Regions from separate parts of the Clostridium cochlearium genome, predicted to be linked through region 1. Evidence: a T-box and tRNA genes for the amino acid it is inferred to sense, from the RefSeq annotation. Region 1 holds a T-box; the other holds one or more tRNA genes.
The links. A T-box is a leader RNA that pairs with one kind of tRNA and senses whether it is charged. The one in region 1 lies ahead of ileS (isoleucine--tRNA ligase), so its partner is inferred to be a tRNA-Ile.
Positions count from the first base shown of each region.

Region 2: it has a tRNA-Ile gene. The T-box ahead of ileS (isoleucine--tRNA ligase) is inferred to sense a tRNA for this amino acid. The anticodon was not compared.

Region 1 covers NZ_LT906477.1:102,997-119,897, reverse strand. Annotated here, with positions in the region: gene CKV72_RS00595 (radical SAM protein) at 1-702, opposite strand, end outside; gene CKV72_RS00590 (mannose-1-phosphate guanylyltransferase) at 905-1,972, opposite strand; gene CKV72_RS00585 (AAA domain-containing protein) at 2,049-6,110, opposite strand; gene CKV72_RS00580 (LacI family DNA-binding transcriptional regulator) at 6,296-7,294, opposite strand; gene ileS (isoleucine--tRNA ligase) at 7,477-10,587, opposite strand; T-box leader at 10,688-10,911, opposite strand; gene CKV72_RS00570 (N-acetylmuramoyl-L-alanine amidase) at 10,975-12,768, opposite strand; gene CKV72_RS00565 (DUF3870 domain-containing protein) at 12,783-13,115, opposite strand; gene murI (glutamate racemase) at 13,277-14,059, opposite strand; gene CKV72_RS00555 (ArsR/SmtB family transcription factor) at 14,262-14,627, opposite strand; gene nrdG (anaerobic ribonucleoside-triphosphate reductase activating protein) at 14,694-15,203, opposite strand; gene CKV72_RS00545 (anaerobic ribonucleoside triphosphate reductase) at 15,207-16,901, opposite strand, start outside.
Region 2 covers NZ_LT906477.1:2,303,321-2,320,221, reverse strand. Annotated here, with positions in the region: gene CKV72_RS11410 (glycine--tRNA ligase) at 1-9, shown strand, start outside; gene murD (UDP-N-acetylmuramoyl-L-alanine--D-glutamate ligase) at 390-1,766, shown strand; rRNA gene CKV72_RS11400 (16S ribosomal RNA) at 2,213-3,725, shown strand; rRNA gene CKV72_RS11395 (23S ribosomal RNA) at 3,993-6,889, shown strand; rRNA gene rrf (5S ribosomal RNA) at 7,027-7,143, shown strand; tRNA gene CKV72_RS11385 (tRNA-Ile) at 7,150-7,226, shown strand; tRNA gene CKV72_RS11380 (tRNA-Ala) at 7,233-7,308, shown strand; rRNA gene CKV72_RS11375 (16S ribosomal RNA) at 7,463-8,975, shown strand; tRNA gene CKV72_RS11370 (tRNA-Ile) at 9,042-9,118, shown strand; rRNA gene CKV72_RS11365 (23S ribosomal RNA) at 9,325-12,221, shown strand; rRNA gene rrf (5S ribosomal RNA) at 12,253-12,369, shown strand; tRNA gene CKV72_RS11355 (tRNA-Asn) at 12,380-12,454, shown strand; gene fusA (elongation factor G) at 12,640-14,724, shown strand; gene rbr (rubrerythrin) at 14,780-15,367, opposite strand; gene CKV72_RS11340 (hypothetical protein) at 15,549-15,773, shown strand; gene CKV72_RS11335 (histidine phosphatase family protein) at 15,833-16,453, shown strand; gene CKV72_RS11330 (CtsR family transcriptional regulator) at 16,632-16,901, shown strand, end outside.

The sequences.
Region 1 (16,901 bases):
TACCTTTTTAAATACGCCTTTACCTCTTCTAGCGTCTGTTTCTTCTTCAAATCCTTCAAGAGAGAGCATAGGAATAACATTCCCTAATCTTTGGATCTCATCTGATAACTTATTATCAAATAAAGTTCCATTAGTAAAAGGCATAAATATAGCATCATTGTATTTTTCATATATTTTTAGTAAATCTTTATAAAAGAATGGTTCTCCGCCTAAAATAATAAAGTAATAAATGCCAATTTCAATGGCTTCTCCTATAATTCTATCCAATTCTTCATAGGTTATATCATCCTCTTTGCTATAACTTGACGCATAGCATCCCCTGCATCTTAAGTTACATCTCATAGAAGGACTTATTAAAATTACAAAAGGTGTTTTTATTCCTTCTTCTTCTAAAAGCTTAGCTCTTTTAGGCATTCCATACCAAACTGCATTTCCAAAAAAATTCGTAAAGAGTTTGTTAAGACAATTTTTATTGGTAGTTTTCAATATGTTATTAACATATTCATTAATAGACGGCATATCATTGTAGTATTTATAAACAGTATTAATCCTTTGTAAATTTTCTTCATCTTTTCCAGCTATTTTCCTAGCTATATGAAAAACTTTTTCTACATTTTTTTCAGGATTTTTGTTCAATAGTTCAACAGCATTGCTAATTAGAGTATCCCTTATTCCTTTTTCCATGGATTCTTTAATACTCATATTTATCCCTCCAAATTAAATATGTCATAAGAATAACTTATATTTACTGTTAATTTATACTCTAGAGTATAACTATATTATATTCCTTTACATTGTAAAAACAAACCTTTGTATATTATAGTTAACAATTTTTTAATATTCTAAATTATATATTTTATTATAACCTTAATATATAAAATTATCTAAGGACTTTCTTTATATACTAAGTAAAATTATGAAACTTATTAGAAGATTTTAATTCATCAACTAAATATTTTATTTCCTGATCTTTGTTTTTATCCATTATAAGCATTACATCTCCTGAATCTACTATTATAAGATCATTTATTCCAAAGCCTATAATTAATTTTTCTTTACTAAAAATTATACAATTGTTGCTTTGCTCCAAAAAAGCATTCCCTTCTACATTATTTCCTCGGAAATTTTTTAAAAATCTTGATAACGACATAAAACTACCTATATCATCCCATGTAAATTCACATTTTATAACATAGGCCTTTCTAGTTTTTTGCATGATCCCAAAATCTACAGATATTCCATCTATTAACCTGTATTCTTCTCTTATAGTATCTTCCTCTTTTTCAGTATCTAAATTATAGTATATATTCATCATGCTTTTATACATTTTGGGTAAATATTTTTCCATCTCTCTTAAGTATATATCTGCTCTCCAAACAAACATTCCACTATTCCAAAGATAATTTCCTTTCATTATTAAATCCTTAGCAACTTCTACATTAGGTTTTTCTACAAATCTTTCTACCTTATAAGTAGCAATACTACCCTGTATTCTTTCTCCTGCTTCAATATATCCATATCCAGTTTCTGGCCTTGTAGGCTTAACTCCAATTGTTAGCAATCCTCTCTTTCTTTCTACCGTTTCTACCGCTTGTTTCATAGTATCCATAAAAACTTTTTCATCTTCAATATAATGATCTGATGGAAGAACCATCATTACAGCATCTTTATCTTTTTTTAATAATTTAACTGCAGAAAGTCCTATACAAGTTGCCGTTTCTTTATTCTCTGGTTCTAAAAATATGTTATCCTTACTTAATTCAGGCAGCTCTTCGTATACTTTTTCTAAATAAGCCTCATTTGTAACTAAATATATATTTTCTATATTTACTAATGGCTTTATTCTATCCACCGTATTTTTTAAAAAACTTTTATTATTAATTATTTTTAAAAACTGCTTAGGTCTATTTTCTCTAGAAAGGGGATATAATCTTGTTCCTTTTCCTCCTGCTAAAATTAGCGCATATAACAAAAAAACATCACTCCGAATTATTAGTCATAAAATATATTATGAAATAACAATCGGAGTGGTGATTAATTTTTAAAATTTAAACTGCTTTTAGCCCTTTATTTTTTATTAATATTTTTTCCTTAATATTATTTTTATTAGGCAATATATCTAAAGAACTTAGTTTTAAAAAGAAATCTAACATAGTCTTTTCAGGATTTCTATGATAATCCAAATCTCTTATTTTAATTATATTCCATCCCATATTTTTTAATTTCAGCTCTAGTTTATACTCATCTCTTATTTCTTCACTAGTCCTTTTTTCACTTCCATGTACCTTACATTTTATAAATACTTTATTATTACGTCCTTCTACTATAAAATCTGATTTTATGCCATATACATCTGAACTTGGATATATTTCATAACCTTTAGAATTGATTATATTGTATATTTCTTTGTGTAAGGCCCTCTTCTCCATATATTCTAGTTTGTTATTATTATCATTGTATTTTTTATAGTTATTGCAATACTCTAACAATTCATATCTTACGCAATCTTTATTTAAGTCTTTGAGATCAACAGAGTGAAATACCCACATTTGATTTTTAGCTCTACTAGCTGCTACATTAAATCTTTTTATATCTGCCTCTTTAGTTAATGACGCAAATTTCATATTGTTTCCAATAACCATAGATAAAAATATTATATCTCTTTCATCACCTTGGAACGAATACGCATCTCCACAAATTATTTTTCTCTTTATCATTTCCTGTATTCCTATTTTTTCTTTTAAAAGTTCCTGAATATATTCTCCTTGGCATTCTCCTAATAAAGATATAACTCCCATTGTCATTCCATTATATCTTTTATCATTGCAACACTCATATATTTTATTTGCTATACACATTGCCTCTTCTTTATTAATACTCTTTTTTTCATCTCTCTTTCCATTATTTACTTTAACAGTTTTTATAGGTGTCAATAATCTTTCTGATCTTTTTGCATGCCTTAATATTTTTATCTCATTGAAATAACATAATTTATTGCTAAAGCCTATTATTTCTGGTAGAGATCTAAAATGTTCTTTTAATATAATCCTATCTGGAAATACTCTTAAAGCTGTATCATAAAGGCTTGTTTGAAGATCAAACCACTCTTTATGCGGAATATTTTTCAAGTATATATTTCCTAAGTTTTTTACTTGTTCAAAGTTTATTCCAACAGCTTGTGGGCTTATCTGTTGTTCATCTCCAACTATTATAGCTTTTTTTCCCCTCATTAAAGCACATAAAGAAAAAATATTACTTTGACTGCTTTCATCACATATAACTACATCAAATTTTCTATCTAAAACATTTATATTTTCAATAACATTATCTACAGGCATTATCCAAATGGGTATAATATTTTTGCACTTTTCCATTTCTTGTTGAGCTAATTTTACATATTCATCTGTATATTTACCCTTACCCTTACCTATTCTTTTAACTGCATTTAACCAACTCATTAAACTCCTTTTTTCATCTTCTGATACTTTCATTATTTGATTGTACCAAGTTTTCTTATATATTATATTTTTAATTATCTCTCTTTCCCTATTCTTTTCATACTCTAATAATTCTTCAATTTTATCCTCGTCTACCTCTTTTATTTTATTTAATAAGCAATCCCATTTTCTCCATCGCCAAGCTCTATTCCAATTTTTAAAATACTGACAATCTCCTTTTTCAATTTTGTTATATGTTTTTGGACATACAATCTTTAATTTATTAGATATTATATTCATTTCTTCTATTTTTCTTTTCAATACTTTTAAATCTTCGAGATATTCATAACTGTTTTTTAATTTACATATATCTAATTCTTCTATAGCATTTACTATATCGTAAAATTCTTGTTTTTGTGATAAAAAAGTAGTCATAGTATTTAAATAAGTTTTAGCTTGGTTATATTGGTTTATTTCCTCTATAGAATCTATACATTCTTCTAAATAAATAAGTGTACTTTTTTCAGTCCATTTTAAATTTCTAGGATATTTTATATTACCTAAATATTTGTTTATAGACATTCTTATTCTTTCATCCCAATGGACTATGCCTTGAATATTTTTTATATAATTTTCTATAATTATAATGCTATTTACATTACTTTCTTCTATAAAGAGTTCCTTGTACATATTCATTGTATTATTCCATAAGCTTATCATACTCTTTTCTATATTATTTTGCTCAAAATATAATTTTATTATAATAGCCGGTTCTATTGAGTCTATAGGTTTACAATCTACTAAACATTCATTTATTATATATGAGCAATCTTTATTTAAGAATAAAAAACTCTTTCTTAATTTATTTTTCTTATTTATTTCTTCATATATTTTATCAAAATCCTTTTCAAATTTATATAAATTTACATCTTTAGGAATAGATATATTATGACTATTTAGCTCTTTCTTTATAACCGATAGCCGATTTGAATATCTTCTCCAATTTAATAACATAGATGAAATTGAAGCTTTTAAAATATCGCTATTAAAATAATCTTTCATAACTTTTATAAGTTTTAATTTTTCTAAATCATCAATTAGCTCCATACCTTCCCAGATAACTTCTTTAACTTTATTGTACTGAAATCCTTCATCACTGTATATATTCCAACCATCTACTTTATCTAAATTATATTCATATCTATTTTTTAAATCTAAAAACTTTTTTATTGCATAAGATAACTCCTTATATGATGGAATTTTGTCTAAAAGTATGCCTATATCTTTGATTTTTGCTAATTCTTCCTTTTTTATAGTTCGCCTATATTCTACTAATCTTTCAAATTCATTTTGCGATATAGGAGCTTTATTGCTTAAGTCTATATCATCTTCTATCCATGAAAAATCTTTTTCATTCTCTCTTAACCAAATTGCTATATCATTAATTTTAAATGTTTCTCCACAATAGTTGATATTCATATTCTCTCTCCTGTTTATGTATATTAATCTTTCAAAATACTTATTTTGATTTAATCTACATAATTCTAGCTCATCTTTTAGTTTAGTTAATTCTTCACTTAATATTCTAGGATTCAAAGCTAAATTATCTACTATCTGCCTAACAGATTCTTCTAAGTTTTTTATAGATTTTGTATCATTACCATTTAAATTAACACAAAGTGCTTTAATTTCTTCTGGTATTTTATCTAATAAAACTTTTAAAGCTTTTCCTTTTTCGCTAGTAACTAACACTCGTTTACCGTGAGCTAGTAAATGACATATCAAATTAGCAATGGTATGACTTTTACCTGTTCCTGGTGGTCCTTGTACAACTACACCAAATTCTTTAGATATTTTTCTTGCTATTTCCTCTTGCTCATCATTTATAGGCAAAGGAAATAATAGTTCCTTCTCCACAGCCTCCCATTCCTTTATTGTTTTCTCGTCTTCATATAATCTCTCTTCAGTAGCTAAGGCTTGTATACTTTTTGGTATCTCCATACCATTATCTAATCCATGTATTATATCTTTTATGTCTTTCTTCCATAAATTTGTATTAATGTTTCTAACTATGATTAAATTATTTTTTATTATATTGGGTTCTTGCAAACTTGATTTATTAACATCTTTTTTATACAAACTACTTAATATTTCACTAAAATAAGATTCTATACTTTTATAATCTAAGGGATTTATTTTCTCTATGCTAATATTTTCTTTTATTTTTAATAAATTATTGTAATCATATACATTTATTCCTTGTAAAAAATGTATATCTAACTGTATTTTATCCTTTAATTTAATATAAAATTTATCATCTTCACTATTATAGTCTAAACTGATCTTTGCAATGAATAATGGATGATATATATCTTCCTTTTCAATTTCCCATTTTAATATTCCTGTTCCAAATATTATCTCTATTTTTTCCTCCTTTTCAATACTTTGATATAAATCAAATAAAAAATTATATTCTTTAAAACATTCTTTATCTATGCTTATCCACCAATCGTCTTCTATATTATTATTTTTTGTACAACCCTTTTCTTTCAACAAATTATCCACTACAAAAGTATTTTTATAGTATTTAATATTTCTTGTAATTTTTTCATTTAATGATTTTAAATAATAAAGATATTCGAATATATTCTTCACATTTTTTCTTATATCCATACATATCCCCCTAAATTAGTAATTTAAATCAAAACTACTAATATATTGTGTTTGTGTTAAATTATACCATTTATTGTTTTTCTTTTCAAAATTTTCGTATAACATTATTTTCTTTTACATGACATAAAAAAAACACAGCTTTTGCTGTGTTTTTTCATGTTACTATTATTCTTAACAAATTTTTATTATTTTTTACATGAATCTCTTTCTATAAGACTATAATTTAATACATAATGTTCTTTTTCCAATTGTTCTTTATTTATAATTTTTATAAGCATTCTCATTCCTACTGACCCCATATCGTACATAGGTTGTGCTATAGTTGTAAGTTTAGGATAAAAAATAGACGCTGAATATATATTACTAAACCCGATTACATCTACATCTTCTGGCACCTTTAATCCATTATCTCTTAGGGCATTTATTGCTCCCATGGCAATTTCATCACTAGCACAAAAAACACTATCTATGGATTCTTCTTTAAGTATATGTTTCATACCTTCATAGCCATCTCCTGCTTTCATTCCAGATATATAAATTAAACTTTCTCTTATTTTTATATTATTTTTTTCTAAAGATTCTTTATATCCCTTATATCTAAGTGCACCTGCATTATTTTTTTCATCTTTAGGACCTATATATGCAATTGTTTTATTCCCTTTACTTATTAAATATTCCACTGCTTCATATGCTGCTTTTTTATTATCTATACTTACACTTGGGAAATCCTTATTTTCATCTGTTGTTTCCACTAGTACCGTAGGAATATTTAATTCTTTTATTAATTCTACAGTTTCATTTTCTAAAGAATTACTCATATAAAGGACTCCATCAGTCATTTTTTCTTTCAATACTCTTAAATATTCTTTCTCTTTTTCTGTATCTAAATCTGTATTACATAACATTATATTATATTCATATATATTAGCTACATCTTCAGCTCCCCTTACTATTTCAGGGTAAAATTGATTAGATATATCTGGAACAATTATTCCTATGGTACTTGTCCTTTGAGTCTTTAAACTTCTTGCTACTATATTAGGTCTATAACCCAATTTTTTTATTGCAGCTAATACCTTCTTTTTAGTATCTTCATTAACTACATCTATATCATTTAACACTCTTGATACTGTAGCTATAGATACTCCAGCTTCCCTAGCTACGTCTTTTATTGATGCTGGCATATTATCAACTCCTAATACAGTTTTTCTTTGATTTTCTATTCAAATTACACTTTTCTTTACTTATATTCTACGATATAGCCTAAAAAATAGCAAACCTTTTCAAGGCTTAAGATTATTTACGCAAATTAAAAATTATATATAATTAAAGGACATTAAATACTTTTAATGCCCTTTAATTATTACTATTTTATAACTTCTACTTGTATTTTAAAATCTTCTCCATTTATCTTACAGTCTACATATTCTATATCTTTATTATATAAAACTTCTTCTGCAATAGTTTCTTTTCTTATACTATCTTCAAATTTTTTCACAACTTTTTCTAAAGCTTCATTTCCAGATACATATAACTTAATTCTATCGGCAACTTCAAATTCTTTTTCTTTTCTCATATTTTGAATTTTGCTTAAAATTTCTCTTAATTGCCCTTCTTCTTTTAATTCTTCAGTTATAGTTGTATTTAAAACTACACCAATAGTACCTTCTCCTGCAAAAGCAAATCCTTCTAATCCTTTCATTGTTACTAGTAAGTTTTCTTCATTTAATTCTATTTCATTTTCATCTATATTTATGGCTACTTTTTCGCCTTGTCTTATCTTTTGAGCTAATTCCATTTGATCCATAGAAGCAATTTCTTTCCTTATTTGCGGAATATATCTTCCATATTTCTTACCAAGTACTGGCAAGTTAGGTTTTATATTAAACTCCACATAACTGGACAAGTCTGCGCCAAATGTAATATTCTTTATATTTAGCTCATCTTTTATAATACGACCATAATATTCTGGAAGTGTTTTACTACTTACTAACATAGAAGATAAAGGCTGTCTGTTCTTTATGTTCACAGAGTTTCTAGCACTTCTTCCAAGTTTAACTATTTTATAAGCTTCATCCATTTCTTTTTCTAATTCTTCCTGAATTAAGTTTTCATCATACTTAGGCCAAGTGCATAAATGTACACTTTCTGAAGCATTTTTATCTAATCCTCTAACTAAATTAGTGTAAATTTCTTCTGTTATAAATGGTACAAATGGAGCTGCTATCAAGCTTAATGTAGTTAAAACCTTGTATAATGTCACATATGCTCCTATTTTATCTTCTGTTAATTTTTCACTCCAAAATCTAGATCTATTTCTTCTTACATACCAATTTGAAAGTTCATCTACAAAATCCTCTATAGCCAATGCAGCTTGGGTTATTCTATAATTATCCATATGTGCTTCCACATCTTTTATAAGTGAATTTAATTTTGAAATAATCCATTTATCCATTACATTTTCACTTACAAAATCTTTGTATTCTAGTGGATTAAATTTATCTATATCAGCATAAAGCACATAGAAAGAATATACATTCCATAAGGTATTTAAAAACTTTCTTTGAGTTTCTTCTACATCTTCAGGTGAAAATCTTGTAGGAAGCCATGGTGCACTTGCAGTATAAAAATGCCATCTACAAGCATCTGCCCCAACACTATCTAAAACATCAAATGGATCCACAACATTTCCCTTAGACTTTGACATTTTTAATCCATGTTTATCTAAAACGTGACCTAATACAATACAATTTTCAAATGGATTTGTATCAAATATAGCTGTTGATATTGCTGTTAATGTATAAAACCATCCTCTTGTTTGATCCACTGCCTCTGATATGAATTGTGCTGGAAAAGTTTTTTCAAATACCTCTTTATTTTCAAATGGATAATGATGTTGAGCAAAAGGCATAGATCCTGAATCAAACCAACAGTCTATCACTTCTTTTGTTCTTTTCATTTCTTTTCCACACTTAGAACACTTTAACTTAACTTTATCTATATATGGCTTATGAAGCTCTATATTCTCTGGTACATTTATTCCTTTTTCTTTTAATTCTGCAATACTTCCTATACATTCTCTATGACCGCATTCACATTCCCAAATAGGTAGTGGTGTTCCCCAATATCTATCTCTTGAAATACCCCAATCAATTACATTCTCTAAGAACTTTCCAAATCTTCCTGTTCTAATATTATCTGGATACCAATTAACCTTATTATTATTTTCTAATAGTTTATCTCTTAGAGAAGTCATTCTTACAAACCAGCTATCTGTTGGATAATATAAAAGTGCTGTATCACACCTCCAACAATGTGGGTAAGAGTGAGTAAATTTTTCTGATTTATATAGTATTCCTTTTTCATTCATATATTCTATAATCTTAGGATCTGCTTTCTTAACAGGTATTCCTTTCCAAGGTTCTACACAATCAACAAACTTACCTTCTCTATCTACAAGATTTATCATAGGAAGGCCGTATTTTTTACAAACAATATTATCATCTTCACCATATGCAGGTGCTGTATGAACTATACCTGTACCATCAGATAAAGTTACAAAGTCACCATGAATTACTTTAAATGCTTCTTCCTCTGGAGTGTAAAATGGTAACAATTGTTCATACTTAAGACCTAATATATCTTCTCCTTTAAATTCTTTTATTATTTCATATTCTCCGTCTATTACACTATTTACTAATTCCTTTGCAAGAATTAAAATTTCATCATTATTTTTTACTTCAACATAATCAAAATTCTTGTTAATAGCTAACGCTACATTGCTTGGTAATGTCCAAGGAGTTGTAGTCCATGCAAGTATGTATTTATTTTCTTCTCCTTTTACTTTGAATTTTACAAATGCAGTAGCTTCTTTTACATCCTTATATCCTTGTGCAACTTCATGAGATGAAAGTGCTGTTCCACATCTTGGGCAGTATGGTATAACTTTATGACCTTTATATAAAAGCTCTTTATCCCATAATTGTTTTAATGCCCACCATACTGATTCTATGTAATCATTATGATAAGTAACATATGGATTCTCCATATCTACCCAAAATGCTAACTTTTCAGACATATCCTTCCACATGCTAGAATATGTAAATACAGAATCTTTACATTCTTTTATAAATTCTTCTACACCAAACTTTTCTATTTCCTCTTTTCCTGAAATTCCTAGTTTTTTTTCTATTTCAAGCTCTACTGGAAGACCATGTGTATCCCAACCAGCTTTTCTTAAAACTCTGTAGCCCTTCATTACCTTATATCTTGGAATTAAATCTTTTATAACTCTTGTAAGAACGTGGCCTACGTGAGGTTTACCATTAGCTGTTGGTGGACCATCGTAAAAAGTAAAGTATTCACCTTCTTCATTTAAAGCAAAGCTTTTATCTACTATGTCATTTTTATTCCAGGAATCTAATATTTCTCTTTCCATTTGTACAAAACTTCTTGAACTATCTATCTTTTTATACATTTTACAGCTCCCTCCTAAAAATTATTCTTGTCATATACTTGCCATAATAATCAATAAATTTATATAAAATTAGTTTCTTATACAATAAAAAACTCCGTCCTAATAGGACGAAGTTTTACTTCGCTATACCACCTATAAAATTAGTGTATTCTTTTCAAACACAAATATGTTCTATCCTTTAACGCAGGATTACGAATATACTTACTAAAATTTCAGCAATCTACTCCAAGGTGATTTTCCTTAAAATCCCACCTGTGAAATTTCACCAACCTTTCACTCTCTGTAAGGGTTATTTTAAGTACTCTTCCTTTTCATAGTATTTAAAAACACAATTATTATTAAAATCTATTAGAATACATTATATTATATGGTTTATTTGTTGTCAATTTAATTTAATAATCCTAAAGATTTTAAAATTCCATTCGCTATTGATTGTGCACATTTATTTTGAAATTCATCAGTATTTAAATTTTTTTCTCCTTCTACATTACTAATAAATTCTAATTCTGCTAATATAGCTGGACTAGTACTATTTCTTAAAACATAAAAATTAGCTGTTTTAGTACCTCTATTTACTGTTCCCAAATTTTTAATTAATTCGTTTTGAACATTAGTAGCTAGTTTTTGACCTAATATGCTTCCACTACTATAGTAAGTTTCTGTTCCTTTAGCTGAAGGTATATTATCTACTGAATTACAATGTATAGAAACAAAATAATTTGGATTCATACTATTAGCTATTTCTGTTCTCTTTTTTAAGTCTAGTCCTTCCGAAGATGGCCATGATACTTCATCACTAGTTCTAGTATATACTACTTTTACTCCTTTATTTTGTAAAATTGATCCTGTCTTCTTGGCTACTTTTAACGTTATATCCTTTTCTTTTATTCCTGTAGGTCCTACTGCTCCAGAGTCATAACCCCCATGTCCTGGGTCTATACAAACTGTATGCTTACTGTTGCCTTTTCCTATAACAAGTAATGTTAAAATAACTTCTTTTGGATATCCATTTACTCTTCCTTTGTATGCATATGTACCTGCTTTGGTTGTATTTGCTGCTGTGCTATTCCAAGTTATATTTTCTTCTTTAGTTCCACCTTGAATAGTTTTAACATTAATCTTTGAAGGCAACTCATATTTTTCACCTTGTGATACACTTTTGATTATATCATCTACTGAAGCTATAGTTATATTGTTATATTCATTATTAATATTTTCTTTGTAATAGTCTAAAATTCCATCTGCTATAGCTTTTCCTAACTTTTCTTGAGTACTTGAGTCTGTTAACTTTTTTTCATCTTGTGGATTATTTATAAATCCTAGTAATACTTTTACTATAGGTTCATTAACCGCATATATTTCTTGGAAATTTCCAGTTTTTACTCCCCTATTTCTCATACCAGTATACGATGATAATTTACCTTGAATTTTATCTGCTAAATTTTTTCCAATAAAATCTCCTTCTTTATGAAAAGTTTCTATACCTGTAGCATCGTTGTTAGCTGCTATATTACAATGTATACTTACTACAGCATCTACAGGGGTTACACCTATAACTTCAAATCTTGATTTAAAATCATTTTCTCCATATTTAATATTATCATCTTTTCTAGTATAAACTACTTTTATACCAGCATTCTCCAAAATAGATCCTGCTTTTAATGCTACATCTAAGTCTATATCTTTTTCTAATGCCCCATTTGGACCTGAATTACCTGTATCACTACCACCATGTCCTGCATCTATGCATATAGTGAATCCACTTTTGTCTATCGGTGGTACTGCTGTATTATTCTTTATAATAAACTTCATCTTTACATTAGTTGCCATACTTTTACCTGAAAGTTTCTCAATTCCTTTATTAGCTATAAGGAAATAAGTTTTCCCATATTCATAACTTCCTTTAGGTGATATGTACACTGATTTTTTATCTGCACTGACCTCTAGATTAGTTTCTATCTTTTTACCATTTTCATCTGTTACATATATTGTATTATTATTTACTGTACTAATTCTTAAAATGTCATTAAATTTTATAATCCATCTTTTGTTTTGATCTATACCTTGTTTAGTGGGAATTATGTTAAAATCTTCTGAAGCTTTCACATTATATGCTGTAGATAATAAAAATAAACATAAAAATACGGCGCTAAATACTATTAAGCTTTTGCATTTTTTCATTAAAACACCCCATCCTATTTATTATTTTTTCGCTTATACATTTCATATTTATTAAAAGAATCTTTTAATGCAACTATTAGTGCCTTTTGAGAAGTAGCTAGAAATCTTTCATTTATTTCTAATATTATCTTATTTAGATCTTTTACTAAATTTTTACCTACTAAAATAGTTTTTATAAAATCATTAGTTATATCACTTATTGTATTGCAAGTTACATCAATAATAATATCTGTATCTTTATCTAATATAAGGCCTAAAAAAAAGGAATTGTACATTTTAGTTATGGGATCCATATTATTAGATTTTGACATGCCTGTTACATATATAGTATTAGTATCATAAATCATTTTTTTCTCTCCATTCTTTATTAAATAATAACATATATTATTTTATAATTAAATTATACAATAGTTTAACTATAATTTATACTTTATTAAAAATAAAAAAGAGAATTGTCTTACTTTAGCAATTAATTACTAAAGTAAGACAATTCTCTCTTAACTCACTTTTACTTCAATATTATCTCATCAGGTTCTTTTAATTTAAGCATGTCCATTATAATTCTATATTTTTCTTTATCTCCTGTAGTAAAAACCTTAAAAAATTTATTTCTATTGTCTTCTTTAAGTAAATCCATCTCCTGTAAATATTCTTTTATCGCAATAGCGTGATGATGTGCTGGATTTAAAAAATTTACATCTGGATAGCATTCATCAAAAATATGCTTAATTATTGGATAATGAGTGCAACCTAATATTATTGTATCTACATCTTCTCTTGATTTAATATCATCTATATCAGTTTTTATAATATTTCTAACTTCTTTTTCATTTATTTCTCCACTATCTACTATAGCTGCAAGTTCTGAACATCCTTTCCCGATAACCTTTACATCTCCTAGCATTTTATCATAGTACTTAGTGCTTACAGTAAAATTAGTTGCAATTAGCCCAACTTTATCTCTTTTCTGAATATTTTTTATATTATTTACTATAGGATCTATTACTTTTATTATCTTTACATCATAATCCCTACTTATTTCATCTATAATAGTTGAAATTGTGTTACAGGCAACAGCTATAACTTTAACATTTTCAGATATTAAAAACTCTATCATTTTTCTAGTAAGTTTTATAATCTCTTCTTCTGTCTTATTCCCATATGGAACATTTTTGTTATCACCAAAATAATATATGTTTTCATTTGGTAATAATTCTTGAAGTTCCTTTACTGTTGTAAGTCCACCTACTCCTGAATCTAAGACTCCAATGGCACTGTCCTTTGTAATCATAAATATCAACCTCCTCAAAAAATAAAGCCAGATTATTGTCTTATTTAACAAAAATCCGGCTTCTTTACATTTATATATATAAGTTTCAGTTTTTACCGACTTATATACAAATATAAGAACGTATGTTATTATCTTTTAAAAATATTGTAACAAAAGATTTTAATTATGTCAAGAGTTTCATTTTTCTATCTCTTAACTTATTTTAATTATGCTTAACATGCTCTAATCCAGCATTAAATAATTTTCTTATATGTTCATCGTCTAAAGAATAAAAAACAGTTTTCCCTTCTCTTCTAAACTTAACTAATCTAGCCGCTTTTAAAGTTCTCAATTGATGAGAAATAGAAGATTGACTCATATTTAATACTTCTGCAATATCACAAACACAAAGTTCTTTATTAAATAAGGCATATATTATTCTTATTCTAGTATAATCTCCTAAAACCTTAAATAAATCTGATAACTTCATAAAAGTTTCTTCATCTAACATATTTCTTCTCACGCACTCTACACAATCTTCATGAATGGTACAGCATTCACAAACTTCTATTCCATCTAAATTTTTCATTATTTCACCCCAATATGAATGTTTTAATTAATTTAATTATATCTATCAATATATCTTTATTCAACTTTATATAGGATATATTATAACTTTTTTAGCCAAGAGACTTTTTTTCACATCTATTATCCTTTGATTATATGAACCCTTATACTTTAGATTAGGTTCAATCTTATCTTGTTGAAAAGTACCATCTACTAATATATCTATATTTTCAATTAAAATTTTCCATCCATTTATTTTATCCATATTGCTAAGTATATATTCAAATTCATATCCTGTATAACACCATATATTAAGGTCATCTTTTTTTATCATTAAAGCTAATTCAGCTAAATTTTCTGCTTGTTCTAATGGTTCTCCGCCAGAAAAGGTAACCCCTCTTATTATAGGTATATTCTTTCTTATTCTTTTAATTATATCATCTATGCATATCCTATCACCATATTCAAAGTCTTGCATAGCAAGATTATGACACCCCTTACATTCATGCTTACAACCTGATAAAAATAATACAGATCTAAGTCCTTCACCATTAGCTAAGGAATTATCTAAAAAACCTGCCACTTGAAGATAGTTCATTTTCTATCTCTCCTCATAAAAAACTTTTCCATTAGTATGTGATAATCTATCCTTTCTTTCTGCTACCTTTCCAACTCCAAATCTTTCATCTAAACTTAAATATCCTGTAACCCTAGATATGCCTTGTATATTTTTGCTTCCACATTTAAAACAACTTGATTCGTGATTATCTATATAAGTACCACAGTTTTTACAATACTTTATATGAAAGTTTATCCCTAAATAATTAATATTAGTATTGCTATAAGCATAATTTATTATATCCATTATTACATCTTCTGTTGGATAATCATCTAACTCGATGTAAGAAATATGTCCTCCATTACAAATTGAGTGATATGGCGCTTCTATATCTATTTTTTCTTTTATTGATATTGGATATCCAACTGGTATATGAAAACTGTTTGTATAATAGTCCTTATCTGTTACCCCTTTAATTTCACCAAATATTTTTTTATCTTGTACTATAAATTTCCCACTTAACCCCTCTGCTGGAGTAGCATAGCAAGACCAATTCAACTTTGTTTCTTTTGTAGTCTTATCGGTAAAGTCTCTTATATGTTTTATGATTTTTATTCCTAATTCTCTAGCATTTTCTGATTCACCATGATGCTCTCCTATTAAAGCTTTAAGAGTTTCAGCTAATCCTATGAATCCTATACCCCAAGTACCTTGTTTTAAAATAGGTTCTATACTGTCCTCTGGCTGTAAATTTTCTGATCCTTTCATTAGATTTTGTCCTGCAACAAAAGGTAAATCTTTAACTCTTAATCTTTTTAAAACACCATACCTATGTAATAATGCTTCTTTTGCCATTTCTAATCTATTATCTAATAAAGCAAAAAACTTATTTATATCTTTTTTAGATATAATAGCTATCCTTGGTAAATTAATTGTAGTTGGTGCTATATTACCTCTTCCTTTAACATCTGGTTCTCCATTTACATTAGATTGTACTCTAGTTCTACATCCCATAGTAGCAGGTAAATATCCTTTATTATAATATTCTAAATTAAAATCTGCATCAATGTTCATAAAAGTAGGATTCATCCTCTTACTAGCAACTTTACAGGCTAATTTAAATAAATAATAATATGGATCTGATGGTCTCTTATTCACTCCATCTTTTACTCTAAATATTATATTAGGAAATATCGGTTGTTCACCTTTCCCTAATCCTTTTTCATACTCTATTAAAAATAATTCACAAACTAATGCAGCATCTTCTGACATTGGTATCCCTATATTTATTGAACTAAAAGGAACTTGTGAACCCGCTCTTGAATGCATAGTATTCAGATTATATACTATGCCCTGCATTGCCTGACTAATACTTTTCCTTAATTTTTTTTCACATAGCTCTTCAATCTTTTCTTCTTCTAATCCAACTTCTCTTAATTCTTCTTTTATTTCTTTTCTTGTAAATTCAACAAAGTAACCCATATCATTATCAAAATCTGGATGAGATTGCCCACCAAACATATCATTTTGAGTTGATTGTAATAATATACATGATAATTCGCAAGCAGACTCTATTCTTTTAGGAGGTCTTATAAATCCATACCCTGTATTAAATCCTTTTGATAAAACTTCTTTAGTTGGTATGTGCAAACAATTCACTGTTAAATTATAACTATCTAAATCATGATAATATATATCTCCATTTTCATGAGCCTTAGCTAAATGTTTAGGCATAGC
Region 2 (16,901 bases), 240 kb from region 1:
CAGTTTTAGAATAAATAATAAAGCCAGGAGTTAATATTTTTTAACTCCTGGCTTTATTATTATAAAAATAGTTAAAAAAAAGACCGGATTTTTATCCGGTATAAATAGGGTTTAATCATGGGGATATGTTATATGTTCAATTAAAACTTGGGGAATTATATTAATGTTTCCTTACGGCACGTTTATTAGTATATCATCATGTTTTCTACAATGCAATACAAAGAAACAAAGTCTTTAAATTAAATATTTTCTAATAATTTAGACTTACTCAAGTTCATTTTTAGAAAAGAAAATATATAGGTTTTATAAATTCGATTAGCTTAGAGTATAATTTTAATAAGTAGAAGTGTTATAATTATTTATAATAAAAATATAATATGGAGGGAAAAATGAATAAGGATTTTAATGAATTTAAAAAGTTTATATACAATAAGAAGGTAGCAATAATAGGTTTAGGTATTAGCAATATGCCCTTAATAGAATTTCTTTCTAATCTAGGTGCCAGGGTAACAGGATTTGATAAAAAAAATGAAGATGAGTTAGGAAAGGATATAGAAAAATTAAAAGAAAAGGGAGTTAACTTTGAGTTAGGGAGCAACTATTTAGATAAACTTTCAAATTTTGATGTTGTTTTTAGAACACCGTCCATGAGAGTAGATCATCCTATTTTGACAAAAGCTAAATCTGAAGGAGCATATATAACCTCGGAGATGGAACAGTTTATAAAATATTGTCCAGCAAAATTATTTTGCGTAACAGGTAGTGATGGAAAAACAACTACCACTACTTTAATATACAATATGTTAAAAGCTGAAGGATATACTGTATGGATAGGTGGGAATATAGGGACTCCTTTATTTACTGAAATTGAGAAAATAAAAAAAGAAGATATGGTAGTTTTGGAATTATCAAGTTTCCAGTTGATGTCTATTAAGGAACCTGTAGAAGTTGCACTTATAACAAATGTATCTCCTAACCATTTGGATATTCATAAAGATATGGAAGAATATATTGAAGCTAAAAAGAATATTTTTAAATATCAAAGAAAAGATGATCTTTTAGTAATTAATGAAGACAATAAAGTAACAAAATCCATGGAAAAGGAATGCATAGGAAGAGTACTTAAGTTTAGTATGAAAGAAAAATTAAAAAAAGGTGCCTTTTTTTATGATGAATATTTATATATTAATGAAAAAAAAGTTTGTAATATGAACGAAGTAAAATTAAAAGGAATGCACAACATAGAAAATTTATTAGCAGCCTTTTGTTGTGTTAGTGAAGATATTAGTATAGATAGTATGGGGAAAGTGGCAAAAAATTTTGCAGGGGTAGAACATAGACTAGAATTAGTGAAAGAAATTCAAGGAGTTAAATATTTTAATGATTCTATTGCATCAAGTCCAACTAGAACACTAGCTGGATTAAAGTCTTTTGATAGACCAGTTATTTTGATTGCAGGAGGATATGATAAAAATATATCTTTTGATATTTTAGCTAAAGAGGGAATTTCTCATATAAAGCATTTAATATTATTAGGTGATACTAAATATAAGATAGAAGAAGCTTTTAAAAATATAATGAAAGATAGCAATCAATATATTCCTATTTCTATATGCAATTCTATAGAGGAAGCTGTAAATATAGCTAAAGAAAATGCAAAGTTTGGAGATATAGTAACCTTATCTCCTGCTTGTGCTAGCTTCGATATGTTTAAGAACTTTGAAGAAAGAGGAAATAAATTTAAAAGTATTATAAATAACTTGTAATTATTTTATAATTTAAGGGAATACTACTCCTGAATACATTGGATTCAGGAGTAGTTGTTTTGATTTAACAAAACAACTGAATCAAGTGTATCTTTATATGAATTATAGAGAAAAAGATAAAAATAGAGATTAAATAAAAGATAATTGTATAAAATAAGATATTGATAATATGTATCTAAATCTAAATATGTTAGAATGAAATACGTTGTTGAAACAAAACAACGCGTAACCTTGAAAACAACACATTTATTAAACATAAAATATTTAATAAAAAAGTGTTGACAAGTTTAAAAAAAACTTGTATACTGTAAAAGTCGCTTGATTGCGACAGACGAATAGGTCTTTGAAAATTAAACAGAGAAATAAGCCAGTCGATTCTTATTGAGAATCAAAAAATAGTAATGAGCAAATTTTATCAATTATATAGTTGATAAAGATTAAACTTTTAAATTGAGAGTTTGATCCTGGCTCAGGACGAACGCTGGCGGCGTGCTTAACACATGCAAGTCGAGCGATGAAGCTTCCTTCGGGAAGTGGATTAGCGGCGGACGGGTGAGTAACACGTGGGCAACCTGCCTCAAAGAGGGGAATAGCCCTCCGAAAGGAGGATTAATACCGCATAAAGTTAGAGTTTCGCATGAAACTTTAACCAAAGGAGTAATCTGCTTTGAGATGGGCCCGCGTCCCATTAGCTAGTTGGTAAGGTAATGGCTTACCAAGGCAACGATGGGTAGCCGACCTGAGAGGGTGATCGGCCACATTGGAACTGAGACACGGTCCAGACTCCTACGGGAGGCAGCAGTGGGGAATATTGCGCAATGGGGGAAACCCTGACGCAGCAACGCCGCGTGGGTGATGAAGGTTTTCGGATCGTAAAACCCTGTTTTCTGGGACGATAATGACGGTACCAGATGAGGAAGCCACGGCTAACTACGTGCCAGCAGCCGCGGTAATACGTAGGTGGCAAGCGTTGTCCGGATTTACTGGGCGTAAAGGGTGCGTAGGCGGATGCTTAAGTGAGATGTGAAATACCTAGGCTTAACTTAGGGGCTGCATTTCAAACTGGGCATCTAGAGTACAGGAGAGGGAAACGGAATTCCTAGTGTAGCGGTGAAATGCGTAGAGATTAGGAAGAACACCAGTGGCGAAGGCGGTTTCCTGGACTGTAACTGACGCTGAGGCACGAAAGCGTGGGTAGCAAACAGGATTAGATACCCTGGTAGTCCACGCCGTAAACGATGAATACTAGGTGTAGGAGGGTCCAACCTTCTGTGCCGCAGTTAACACATTAAGTATTCCGCCTGGGGAGTACGGTCGCAAGACTAAAACTCAAAGGAATTGACGGGGGCCCGCACAAGCAGCGGAGCATGTGGTTTAATTCGAAGCAACGCGAAGAACCTTACCTGGACTTGACATCCCCTGAATTACTCGTAACTGAGGAAATCTCTTCGGAGACAGGGAGACAGGTGGTGCATGGTTGTCGTCAGCTCGTGTCGTGAGATGTTGGGTTAAGTCCCGCAACGAGCGCAACCCTTATTATTAGTTGCTACCATTAAGTTGAGCACTCTAATGAGACTGCCCGGGTGAACCGGGAGGAAGGTGGGGATGACGTCAAATCATCATGCCCCTTATGTCCAGGGCTACACACGTGCTACAATGGTGGGTACAGAGAGAAGCAATACCGCGAGGTGGAGCAAATCTCAAAAACCCATCCCAGTTCGGATTGCAGGCTGAAACTCGCCTGCATGAAGCCGGAGTTGCTAGTAATCGCAAATCAGAATGTTGCGGTGAATACGTTCCCGGGCCTTGTACACACCGCCCGTCACACCATGAGAGTTGGCAACACCCGAAGTCCGTGAGGTAACCGTAAGGAGCCAGCGGCCGAAGGTGGGGTTAATGATTGGGGTGAAGTCGTAACAAGGTAGCCGTAGGAGAACCTGCGGCTGGATCACCTCCTTTCTAAGGAGTAAAATATTGGTTTATATTCTCTGTTTAATTTTGAGAGACTTATGTCTTTCTAAATGTTCTTTGAAAATTGCACAGAGTAAACTAAGGTAAATTAAACCTTTAAATTTTAATAACAGAAGTTATTGAAAAATACTAAAAATTACTAGAAACAAGTAGTGCTAGGCATAAAGTGAGTGAGGAACGGAGTTTAGCGGAAGCTAAATGAGTACCAGAGCGAACTTTATAACGACGCAATACGAAGTTTATAGGAATTTTAAAGATCAAGCTACAAAGGGCATATGGTGAATGCCTTGGCACCAGTAGCCGATGAAGGACGTGATAAGCTGCGATAAGCTTCGGGTAGGCGCAAATAGCCTGTGATCCGGAGATTTCCGAATGGGGAAACCTGCATACCTAACGGTATGTACCATAAACTGAATACATAGGTTTATGGGGGTATACCCGGGGAACTGAAACATCTAAGTACCCGGAGGAAGAGAAAGAAAAATCGATTTTCTTAGTAGCGGCGAGCGAAAAGGAAAGAGCCCAAACCAGAAATTTATTTCTGGGGTTGTGGATAGACCATAACGAAGACAGACTTTAATCGAAGAGAGCTGGAACGCTCTACCACAGAAGGTAATAGTCCTGTAGGTAAAAAATCATGTCTTTTAGGTCTAATCCAGAGTACCACGAGACACGTGAAACCTTGTGGGAAGCAGGGAGGACCACCTCCCAAGGCTAAATACTAACTGGTGACCGATAGTGAAGCAGTACCGTGAGGGAAAGGTGAAAAGAACCCCGGAAGGGGAGTGAAATAGAACCTGAAACCGTATGCTTACAAACAGTGGGAGCACGTTAATGTGTGACCGCGTGCTTTTTGTAGAACGAGCCAGCGAGTTACGGTATGTAGCAAGGTTAAGCACTTAAGGTGCGTAGCCGAAGGGAAACCGAGTCTGAATAGGGCGACTAGTTGCATGCTGTAGACCCGAAACCGAGTGACCTATCCATGGGCAGGTTGAAGCGGAAGTAAAATTCCGTGGAGGACCGAACCACGTTGGTGTTGAAAAACCATGGGATGACCTGTGGATAGCGGAGAAATTCCAATCGAACTCGGAGATAGCTGGTTCTCCTCGAAATAGCTTTAGGGCTAGCGTCTGGTTATTGAGTAATGGAGGTAGAGCACTGAATGGGCTAGGGGCTGACAACAGTTACTGAACCCTATCAAACTCCGAATGCCATATACTTTTATCCAGGCAGTCAGGCTGCGAGTGATAAGATCCGTAGTCGAGAGGGAAACAACCCAGACCATCAGCTAAGGTCCCAAAGTGTAAGTTAAGTGGAAAAGGATGTGGGATTTCTAAGACAACTAGGATGTTGGCTTAGAAGCAGCCACTCATTTAAAGAGTGCGTAATAGCTCACTAGTCAAGAGATCCTGCGCCGAAGATGTCCGGGGCTCAAACTTACCACCGAAGCTATGGATTCAATAGAATGGTAGAGGAGCTTCCTGTATGGGTAGAAGTCGTATCGTAAGAAGCGGTGGACTGTACAGGAGTGAGTATGCTGGCATGAGTAGCGAGAAATAAGTGAGAATCTTATTGGTCGAAAACCTAAGGTTTCCTGAGGAAGGTTCGTCCGCTCAGGGTTAGTCGGGACCTAAGCCCAGGCCGAAAGGCGTAGGTGATGGACAATCGGTTGATATTCCGATACCGCCAACTTTCGTTTGACAGATGGGGTGACACAGAAGGATAAGGTATGCACACTATTGGATGTGTGTCTAAGCACTTAGGCGTGCTTGATTGGCAAATCCGTCAAGCTTAGCTGAGGTGTTATGGGGAGCCTATTTTGGCGAAGTACCTGATTCCACACTGTCAAGAAAAGCCTCTATGGAGAATGTTGGTGCCCGTACCGCAAACCGACACAGGTAGGTGAGGAGAGAATCCTAAGACCATCGGAAGAATTGCTGTTAAGGAACTAGGCAAATTGACCCCGTAACTTCGGGAGAAGGGGTGCCTGCTTCACGGCAGGCCGCAGTGAATAGGCCCAAGCAACTGTTTATCAAAAACACAGGTCTCTGCTAAAGCGAAAGCTGATGTATAGGGGCTGACGCCTGCCCGGTGCTGGAAGGTTAAAGGGATCTGTTAGCGTAAGCGAAGCGGTGAACTTAAGCCCCAGTGAACGGCGGCCGTAACTATAACGGTCCTAAGGTAGCGAAATTCCTTGTCGGGTAAGTTCCGACCCGCACGAATGGCGTAATGACTTGGGCACTGTCTCAACAGCAAATCCGGCGAAATTGTAGTGCAAGTGAAGATGCTTGCTACCCGCGATAGGACGGAAAGACCCCGTAGAGCTTTACTGTAGCTTAACATTGAATTTCGGTATTGTCTGTACAGGATAGGTGGGAGACTTGGAAGCAGGAGCGTCAGTTTCTGTGGAGTCACCCTTGGGATACCACCCTGATAGTACTGAAATTCTAACGGAAAGCCTTGAAACAGGTTGCCGGACATTGTTAGGTGGGCAGTTTGACTGGGGCGGTCGCCTCCTAAAAAGTAACGGAGGCGCCCAAAGGTTCCCTCAGCGCGGTCGGAAATCGCGCGTAGAGTGTAAAGGCATAAGGGAGCCTGACTGCGACACATACAGGTGGAGCAGGGACGAAAGTCGGGCTTAGTGATCCGGTGGTTCCTCGTGGGAGGGCCATCGCTCAACGGATAAAAGCTACCTCGGGGATAACAGGCTGATCTCCCCCAAGAGTCCACATCGACGGGGAGGTTTGGCACCTCGATGTCGGCTCGTCGCATCCTGGGGCTGGAGTAGGTCCCAAGGGTTGGGCTGTTCGCCCATTAAAGCGGCACGCGAGCTGGGTTCAGAACGTCGTGAGACAGTTCGGTCCCTATCCGTCGCGGGCGTAGGAAATTTGAAGGGAGCTGTCCTTAGTACGAGAGGACCGGGATGGACTGACCTCTGGTGCACCAGTTGTCACGCCAGTGGCACAGCTGGGTAGCTAAGTCAGGAAGGGATAAACGCTGAAAGCATCTAAGCGTGAAGCCCACCCTAAGATGAGATTTCCCATGACGTAAGTCAATAAGATCCCTTGAAGAACACAAGGTTGATAGGTCAGAGGTGTAAGTGCAGCAATGTATTTAGCTGACTGATACTAATAGATCGAAGGCTTGATCAAAAATATTACTCTGTGCAATTTTGAAAGAATAATGCTTTCAAAAAATAAAATAAAAAAATTTAAAAAAACTATTGACAATATTCTTCATATAAATTATAATTTTAAATTGTAAGATAGAAAAATATTTTGTTGATAAATCTGGTGATTATAGCTAGAAGGTAACACCCGTTTCCATGCCGAACACGATGGTTAAGCTTCTAAGCGCCAATGGTACTGCAAGGGTGACCTTGTGGGAGAGTAGGACATTGCCAGGTAAATGTGGATCTTTAGCTCAGCTGGTTAGAGCAACCGGCTCATAACCGGTAGGTCCGGGGTTCGAGTCCCTGAAGGTCCACCATATTTTGGGGGTATAGCTCAGCTGGGAGAGCACCTGCCTTGCAAGCAGGGGGTCAGGAGTTCGAATCTCCTTATCTCCACCAAAATAATTACATCTGCTAAGACAGATGTTTTATTATCCTTATAATTGATCTTTGAAAATTAAACAGAGAAATAAGCCAGTCGATTCTTATTGAGAATCAAAAAATAGTAATGAGCAAATTTTATCAATTATACAGTTGATAAAGATTAAACTTTTAAATTGAGAGTTTGATCCTGGCTCAGGACGAACGCTGGCGGCGTGCTTAACACATGCAAGTCGAGCGATGAAGCTTCCTTCGGGAAGTGGATTAGCGGCGGACGGGTGAGTAACACGTGGGCAACCTGCCTCAAAGAGGGGAATAGCCCTCCGAAAGGAGGATTAATACCGCATAAAGTTAGAGTTTCGCATGAAACTTTAACCAAAGGAGTAATCTGCTTTGAGATGGGCCCGCGTCCCATTAGCTAGTTGGTAAGGTAATGGCTTACCAAGGCAACGATGGGTAGCCGACCTGAGAGGGTGATCGGCCACATTGGAACTGAGACACGGTCCAGACTCCTACGGGAGGCAGCAGTGGGGAATATTGCGCAATGGGGGAAACCCTGACGCAGCAACGCCGCGTGGGTGATGAAGGTTTTCGGATCGTAAAACCCTGTTTTCTGGGACGATAATGACGGTACCAGATGAGGAAGCCACGGCTAACTACGTGCCAGCAGCCGCGGTAATACGTAGGTGGCAAGCGTTGTCCGGATTTACTGGGCGTAAAGGGTGCGTAGGCGGATGCTTAAGTGAGATGTGAAATACCTAGGCTTAACTTAGGGGCTGCATTTCAAACTGGGCATCTAGAGTACAGGAGAGGGAAACGGAATTCCTAGTGTAGCGGTGAAATGCGTAGAGATTAGGAAGAACACCAGTGGCGAAGGCGGTTTCCTGGACTGTAACTGACGCTGAGGCACGAAAGCGTGGGTAGCAAACAGGATTAGATACCCTGGTAGTCCACGCCGTAAACGATGAATACTAGGTGTAGGAGGGTCCAACCTTCTGTGCCGCAGTTAACACATTAAGTATTCCGCCTGGGGAGTACGGTCGCAAGACTAAAACTCAAAGGAATTGACGGGGGCCCGCACAAGCAGCGGAGCATGTGGTTTAATTCGAAGCAACGCGAAGAACCTTACCTGGACTTGACATCCCCTGAATTACTCGTAACTGAGGAAATCTCTTCGGAGACAGGGAGACAGGTGGTGCATGGTTGTCGTCAGCTCGTGTCGTGAGATGTTGGGTTAAGTCCCGCAACGAGCGCAACCCTTATTATTAGTTGCTACCATTAAGTTGAGCACTCTAATGAGACTGCCCGGGTGAACCGGGAGGAAGGTGGGGATGACGTCAAATCATCATGCCCCTTATGTCCAGGGCTACACACGTGCTACAATGGTGGGTACAGAGAGAAGCGATACCGCGAGGTGGAGCAAATCTCAAAAACCCATCCCAGTTCGGATTGCAGGCTGAAACTCGCCTGCATGAAGCCGGAGTTGCTAGTAATCGCAAATCAGAATGTTGCGGTGAATACGTTCCCGGGCCTTGTACACACCGCCCGTCACACCATGAGAGTTGGCAACACCCGAAGTCCGTGAGGTAACCGTAAGGAGCCAGCGGCCGAAGGTGGGGTTAATGATTGGGGTGAAGTCGTAACAAGGTAGCCGTAGGAGAACCTGCGGCTGGATCACCTCCTTTCTAAGGAGTAAAATATTGGTTTATATTCTCTGTTTAATTTTGAGAGATTAATTTTTAATCTCATAAGGGCTTATAGCTCAGCTGGTTAGAGCGCACGCCTGATAAGCGTGAGGTCGATGGTTCGAGTCCATTTAAGCCCACCAATAGTTCTTTGAAAATTGCACAGAGTAAACTAAGGTAAATTAAACCTTTGAATTTTAATAACAGAAGTTATTGAAAAATACTAAAAGTTACTAGAAACAAGTAGTGCTAGGCATAAAGTGAGTGAGGAACGGAGTTTAGCGGAAGCTAAATGAGTACCAGAGCGAACTTTATAACGACGCAATACGAAGTTTATAGGAATTTTAAAGATCAAGCTACAAAGGGCATATGGTGAATGCCTTGGCACCAGTAGCCGATGAAGGACGTGATAAGCTGCGATAAGCTTCGGGTAGGCGCAAATAGCCTGTGATCCGGAGATTTCCGAATGGGGAAACCTGCATACCTAACGGTATGTACCATAAACTGAATACATAGGTTTATGGGGGTATACCCGGGGAACTGAAACATCTAAGTACCCGGAGGAAGAGAAAGAAAAATCGATTTTCTTAGTAGCGGCGAGCGAAAAGGAAAGAGCCCAAACCAGAAATTTATTTCTGGGGTTGTGGATAGACCATAACGAAGACAGACTTTAATCGAAGAGAGCTGGAACGCTCTACCACAGAAGGTAATAGTCCTGTAGGTAAAAAATTATGTCTTTTAGGTCTAATCCAGAGTACCACGAGACACGTGAAACCTTGTGGGAAGCAGGGAGGACCACCTCCCAAGGCTAAATACTAACTGGTGACCGATAGTGAAGCAGTACCGTGAGGGAAAGGTGAAAAGAACCCCGGAAGGGGAGTGAAATAGAACCTGAAACCGTATGCTTACAAACAGTGGGAGCACGTTAATGTGTGACCGCGTGCTTTTTGTAGAACGAGCCAGCGAGTTACGGTATGTAGCAAGGTTAAGCACTTAAGGTGCGTAGCCGAAGGGAAACCGAGTCTGAATAGGGCGACTAGTTGCATGCTGTAGACCCGAAACCGAGTGACCTATCCATGGGCAGGTTGAAGCGGAAGTAAAATTCCGTGGAGGACCGAACCACGTTGGTGTTGAAAAACCATGGGATGACCTGTGGATAGCGGAGAAATTCCAATCGAACTCGGAGATAGCTGGTTCTCCTCGAAATAGCTTTAGGGCTAGCGTCTGGTTATTGAGTAATGGAGGTAGAGCACTGAATGGGCTAGGGGCTGACAACAGTTACTGAACCCTATCAAACTCCGAATGCCATATACTTTTATCCAGGCAGTCAGGCTGCGAGTGATAAGATCCGTAGTCGAGAGGGAAACAACCCAGACCATCAGCTAAGGTCCCAAAGTGTAAGTTAAGTGGAAAAGGATGTGGGATTTCTAAGACAACTAGGATGTTGGCTTAGAAGCAGCCACTCATTTAAAGAGTGCGTAATAGCTCACTAGTCAAGAGATCCTGCGCCGAAGATGTCCGGGGCTCAAACTTACCACCGAAGCTATGGATTCAATAGAATGGTAGAGGAGCTTCCTGTATGGGTAGAAGTCGTATCGTAAGAAGCGGTGGACTGTACAGGAGTGAGTATGCTGGCATGAGTAGCGAGAAATAAGTGAGAATCTTATTGGTCGAAAACCTAAGGTTTCCTGAGGAAGGTTCGTCCGCTCAGGGTTAGTCGGGACCTAAGCCCAGGCCGAAAGGCGTAGGTGATGGACAATCGGTTGATATTCCGATACCGCCAACTTTCGTTTGACAGATGGGGTGACACAGAAGGATAAGGTATGCACACTATTGGATGTGTGTCTAAGCACTTAGGCGTGCTTGATTGGAAAATCCGTCAAGCTTAGCTGAGGTGTTACGGGGAGCCTATTTTGGCGAAGTACCTGATTCCACACTGTCAAGAAAAGCCTCTATGGAGAATGTTGGTGCCCGTACCGCAAACCGACACAGGTAGGTGAGGAGAGAATCCTAAGACCATCGGAAGAATTGCTGTTAAGGAACTAGGCAAATTGACCCCGTAACTTCGGGAGAAGGGGTGCCTGCTTCACGGCAGGCCGCAGTGAATAGGCCCAAGCAACTGTTTATCAAAAACACAGGTCTCTGCTAAAGCGAAAGCTGATGTATAGGGGCTGACGCCTGCCCGGTGCTGGAAGGTTAAAGGGATCTGTTAGCGTAAGCGAAGCGGTGAACTTAAGCCCCAGTGAACGGCGGCCGTAACTATAACGGTCCTAAGGTAGCGAAATTCCTTGTCGGGTAAGTTCCGACCCGCACGAATGGCGTAATGACTTGGGCACTGTCTCAACAGCAAATCCGGCGAAATTGTAGTGCAAGTGAAGATGCTTGCTACCCGCGATAGGACGGAAAGACCCCGTAGAGCTTTACTGTAGCTTAACATTGAATTTCGGTATTGTCTGTACAGGATAGGTGGGAGACTTGGAAGCAGGAGCGTCAGTTCCTGTGGAGTCACCCTTGGGATACCACCCTGATAGTACTGAAATTCTAACGGAAAGCCTTGAAACAGGTTGCCGGACATTGTTAGGTGGGCAGTTTGACTGGGGCGGTCGCCTCCTAAAAAGTAACGGAGGCGCCCAAAGGTTCCCTCAGCGCGGTCGGAAATCGCGCGTAGAGTGTAAAGGCATAAGGGAGCCTGACTGCGACACATACAGGTGGAGCAGGGACGAAAGTCGGGCTTAGTGATCCGGTGGTTCCTCGTGGGAGGGCCATCGCTCAACGGATAAAAGCTACCTCGGGGATAACAGGCTGATCTCCCCCAAGAGTCCACATCGACGGGGAGGTTTGGCACCTCGATGTCGGCTCGTCGCATCCTGGGGCTGGAGTAGGTCCCAAGGGTTGGGCTGTTCGCCCATTAAAGCGGCACGCGAGCTGGGTTCAGAACGTCGTGAGACAGTTCGGTCCCTATCCGTCGCGGGCGTAGGAAATTTGAAGGGAGCTGTCCTTAGTACGAGAGGACCGGGATGGACTGACCTCTGGTGCACCAGTTGTCACGCCAGTGGCACAGCTGGGTAGCTAAGTCAGGAAGGGATAAACGCTGAAAGCATCTAAGCGTGAAGCCCACCCTAAGATGAGATTTCCCATGACGTAAGTCAATAAGATCCCTTGAAGAACACAAGGTTGATAGGTCAGAGGTGTAAGTGCAGCAATGTATTTAGCTGACTGATACTAATAGATCGAAGGCTTGATCAAAAATATTACTCTGTGCAATTTTGAAAGAATATCTGGTGATTATAGCTAGAAGGTAACACCCGTTCCCATGCCGAACACGATGGTTAAGCTTCTAAGCGCCAATGGTACTGCAAGGGTGACCTTGTGGGAGAGTAGGACATTGCCAGGTTTAATAATGTTCCGTGGTAGCTCAACGGTGGAGCATTCGGCTGTTAACCGAAGGGTTGAAGGTTCGAATCCTTTCCACGGAGCCATTTTTATTTTTTGAGAATAAAATATTAATTAAATACATAAAAAAAGATTACAAATTTTGTAATCTTTTTTTTACTTAATTAAAGTCAAATAATTTTGAAAATTATGTTTTATTTAAGAGGAATTTTAAAATAAAAATAGAATATATTTAAAGAAGGGACAAAAGTATGGTTAGGGGGAATTGCATATGAAGGATTATAAAACAGAGAATATAAGGAATCTAGGAATTATAGGGCACAGTGGTGCGGGAAAGACTACTTTAGCAGATGCTATACTCTATCGTACTAAATCAGTAGATAGATTTGGAAAAGTTGACGAAGAAACGAGTATATTAGATTTTGATATAGAAGAAAAGAAAAGAAAGATTTCGATATCTACTTCCGTTGCACAATGTGAATGGAATAATATTAAAATTAATCTAATAGATATGCCAGGATATTTTGATTTTGTTGGAGAAATTGCAGAAGGATTAAGAGCTATAGATGTTGCTCTTATAGTTCTATCAGGAACATCTGGAGTTCAAGTAGGAACAGAAAATGCATGGGAATACGTTAGTAAATATAAGCTACCTAGAGCTTTTTATATAAATAAATTAGATAGAGACAATAGTAATTTTGAGAAAACTTTGACACAGTTAAAAGATGAATTTGGAATTTCTGTAGTTCCTATTCATTATCCTATTGGAGAGGAATCAGGGTTTCAAGGTGTTGTAAACGTTATTTCAAATACTGCTAGAATATATAATCCTAAAACGGATGATATAGAAGATGCTGAAATTCCAAAAGAACTTAAAGAAAAAGTAGCTGAATGCAAAAATATGGTTATAGAAGCGGTAGCAGAAACAAGTGAAGAACTACTTGAAAAATATTTTTCAGAAGGAACTTTAAGTGAAGATGAAATATATAAAGGACTAATAAATGGATGTGCTACTGCAGAAATTGCTCCCGTAATGTGTGGTTCGGCCATAACAGGTAAGGGAATAAAAACTTTAATAGATGGAATTATAGAATGCTTCCCTTCACCAAAAGATGTAAATCCTCAAATAGCTAAAGACATGAAAACAGAAGAAAATATAGAAATAAATATAGATAAAGAAAAGCCTTTTTCAGCTTTAGTATTTAAAACTATAGCAGATCCGTTTATAGGAAGATTGTCTATGTTTAAAGTTATAACTGGAAAAGCTGAAAGTGATATGAATGTTTATAATCCTAATAAAGATAAGCATGAAAAATTTGGGGCAATTTATTTCATGAAAGGAAAACAACAAATTAGTACAAAAGAAATAATAGCAGGAGATATAGGAGCGGTAAATAAACTTCAATATACAGTTACTGGAGATACATTATGTGATCCAGATTTAAATATTATGTATGAAGAAATAAATTTCCCAGAAGCATGTATCTCCATGGCTATATTACCTAAATCAAAGAATGATGAAGATAAAATTTCCTCTGGTCTTGCTAGATTATTAGAAGAAGATCCAGCATTTAAAGTATCAAGAGATATTGAAAATGCAGAAACTATAATATCTGGTATAGGAGAAACTCATCTAGAAGTTATAGCAAGCAAATTAAAAAACAAATTTGGTGTAGATGTGGAATTACAAGAACCTAAAATTCCTTATAGAGAAACAATTAGAAAGACATCTGATGCTCAAGGAAAACATAAAAAACAATCTGGTGGACATGGTCAATATGGAGATGTTGTAATAAAATTTGAACCAAGATATGATGGAGATGAATTAGAATTTATTGACAAGATAGTAGGTGGTGTTGTTCCAAGACAATATATACCAGCTGTTGAAAAAGGACTTTTAGAATGTATAAAAGAAGGAGTTTTAGCAGGATATCCTGTTATAAGATTAAAAGCTACTTTGCATGATGGATCATATCATACAGTAGATTCATCAGAAATGGCTTTTAAAATTGCAGCATCTTTAGCATATAAAAAAGGTATGATAGAAGCTGAGCCTATATTGTTAGAACCTATAGTAAAAGCATCAATAATGGTTACAGATGAATATATGGGAGATGTTATTGGAGATATTAATAAGAAAAGAGGAAGAGTTATAGGCATGGAGCAATCTGGTAAGTATCAGAGAATTATAGCAGAAGTTCCCCAATCTGAAATGATTAAATACGCTACAGATTTAAGATCATTAACACAAGGAAGAGGAAGCTTTACTATGGAATTTGATAGATATGAAGAGGTACCAGAATTTGAAGCACAAAAAATTATAGAAAAGAGAAAAGAAGAAAAAGAAATGGTATAAATATTTATAAGTAAAAAGATACTCAGAAATTTCTGAGTATCTTTTATATTTATAATTAAAAATTATCAGCTAATAATTCAAAGTAAGCCATTGGGTGAGCGCAGGCTGGACAAATTTCAGGAGCAGCTTGTCCTTCGTAAATATATCCACAATTTAAGCATTTCCATAAAGTAGAATCATCTTTTTTAAATACTTTATCATTATTTATATTTTCTAATAATTTTCTATATCTTTTTTCATGATGAAGTTCAACTTCAGCAATTTTTCTAAATACTGTTGCTATAGCTGGAAAACCTTCTTCATCAGCAACTTTTGCGAACTCAGGATATAGTTCACTCCATTCTTCTTTTTCCCCATCAGCTGCATATTTTAAATTCTCTTTAGTGTCACCTAGTCCTACAGGATAGCTTACGTTAGTAATTTCTATAGCTTCTCCTTTTAAATCTTCATTTAAAAATTTAAAAAACCTTTTAGCATGTTCCTTTTCATTGTCAGCAGTTTCTTGGAATATATTAGATATTTGAACATAACCATCTTTTTTAGCTCTAGAAGCGTAATAAGTATATCTGTTTCTAGCTTGAGATTCACCAGCAAAGGCTTTTAGTAAATTTTCAGCAGTTTTTGTCCCTTTTAAAGATTTCATTATACAATAACCTCCTCTAAATAATTGTACTTTTAAATTAATATATATAAATTATAACATTATTCTGTATATTATCAAATTATGTTATGAAAAAATTAACTAACAAGGTATATTTATATATGAATAATTTGTTCCTAAATACAAAAAATAATAAAATAAAAAGTATAAAGGGAGAGTTAATATGTCAGATTATAGATTAGATATAAATGAAAGTATAAATTTGTCGGACTATAGTTTAATAAATGATTATTTAGAAATACCAAGAAAAAATGATAAAGTTTCTATTAAATTAAATTATAGAGTAAAGGATGAAGTAAACATAATATGTAAAATTCTTAATAATAAGGGATTTAATATAATAGATAAAGATGGAAATGGATATATATATGCTAATAAGAGAAATTAGATTACATGGCATTTTATGTTATAATAAAAAATATAACTTAAACTTATTGGAGGATGGAAATGGGTACAATATTATATATAACTAGACATGGACAAACAATATGGAATACACAAAGGAAAATGCAAGGATGGAAGGATTCGCCTTTGACACAGTTAGGATTAAAACAAGCAAAAAGATTAGGAAAGCGATTAGAAGATGACAATATAGACATAATTTATTCTAGCCCCTTAGGAAGAGCTCTTAAAACAGCTAAAATAATTAGAGGACAAAGAGATATATCTATTTTATGTGATGAGAGACTAAAAGAGATAAAATTGGGAAAGTGGGAAGGTATAGAACATTATGTTATAGATAGCGATTATAAAGAAGAAATATATAATTTTTGGAATAATCCTAAATTATATAAATCTGTAGAAGGAGAAACTTTTTTACAACTTAGAAATAGAGTGAAGGATTTTTTAGATGAAATTATAAAAAAACATAAAAATAAAACTATTCTTATAGTAACTCATGCTATAACATTGAAAGCTATTATGAATTATATAGAAGATTTAACTATAGATAATTTTTGGGGAGAACCACATATAAACCCTACAAGTTTGACAAAAGTAGAAATAGAAGAATCAAATGTAAAAATACTATTAAATGCGGATATATCACATTTGGATGGAATAGAATAATGAACAATTATTGTTCATTATTCATTGTTGATTAGATAAATACAGAGCTATTACGAGATAATATTAAATAAATCAATATAATGATTAAATATGTTTTAAACTACCTATTGAATAATATACTAAAAAATATTATGATTATATTAAGGTCAAAGATAGACAAAGTCAGGAAGGTGTGCTTATGGCAAGGTTAAGTGATATAATAGAAGATTTTATAAAAGAAATGTTAATGAGCAATGAAGAAAAAGAATTACAAATTCAAAGAAATGAGTTAGCACAACAATTTAGATGTGCTCCTGCACAGATTAATTATGTTTTAAACACAAGATTTACAGCAGATAAAGGATATTATATAGAAAGTAGACGTGGCGGTGGAGGATATATAATAATTAGACATATTGGATTTGATGAGAACGAATCCTTATTTAACATGTTAAATAAGGAAATAAGC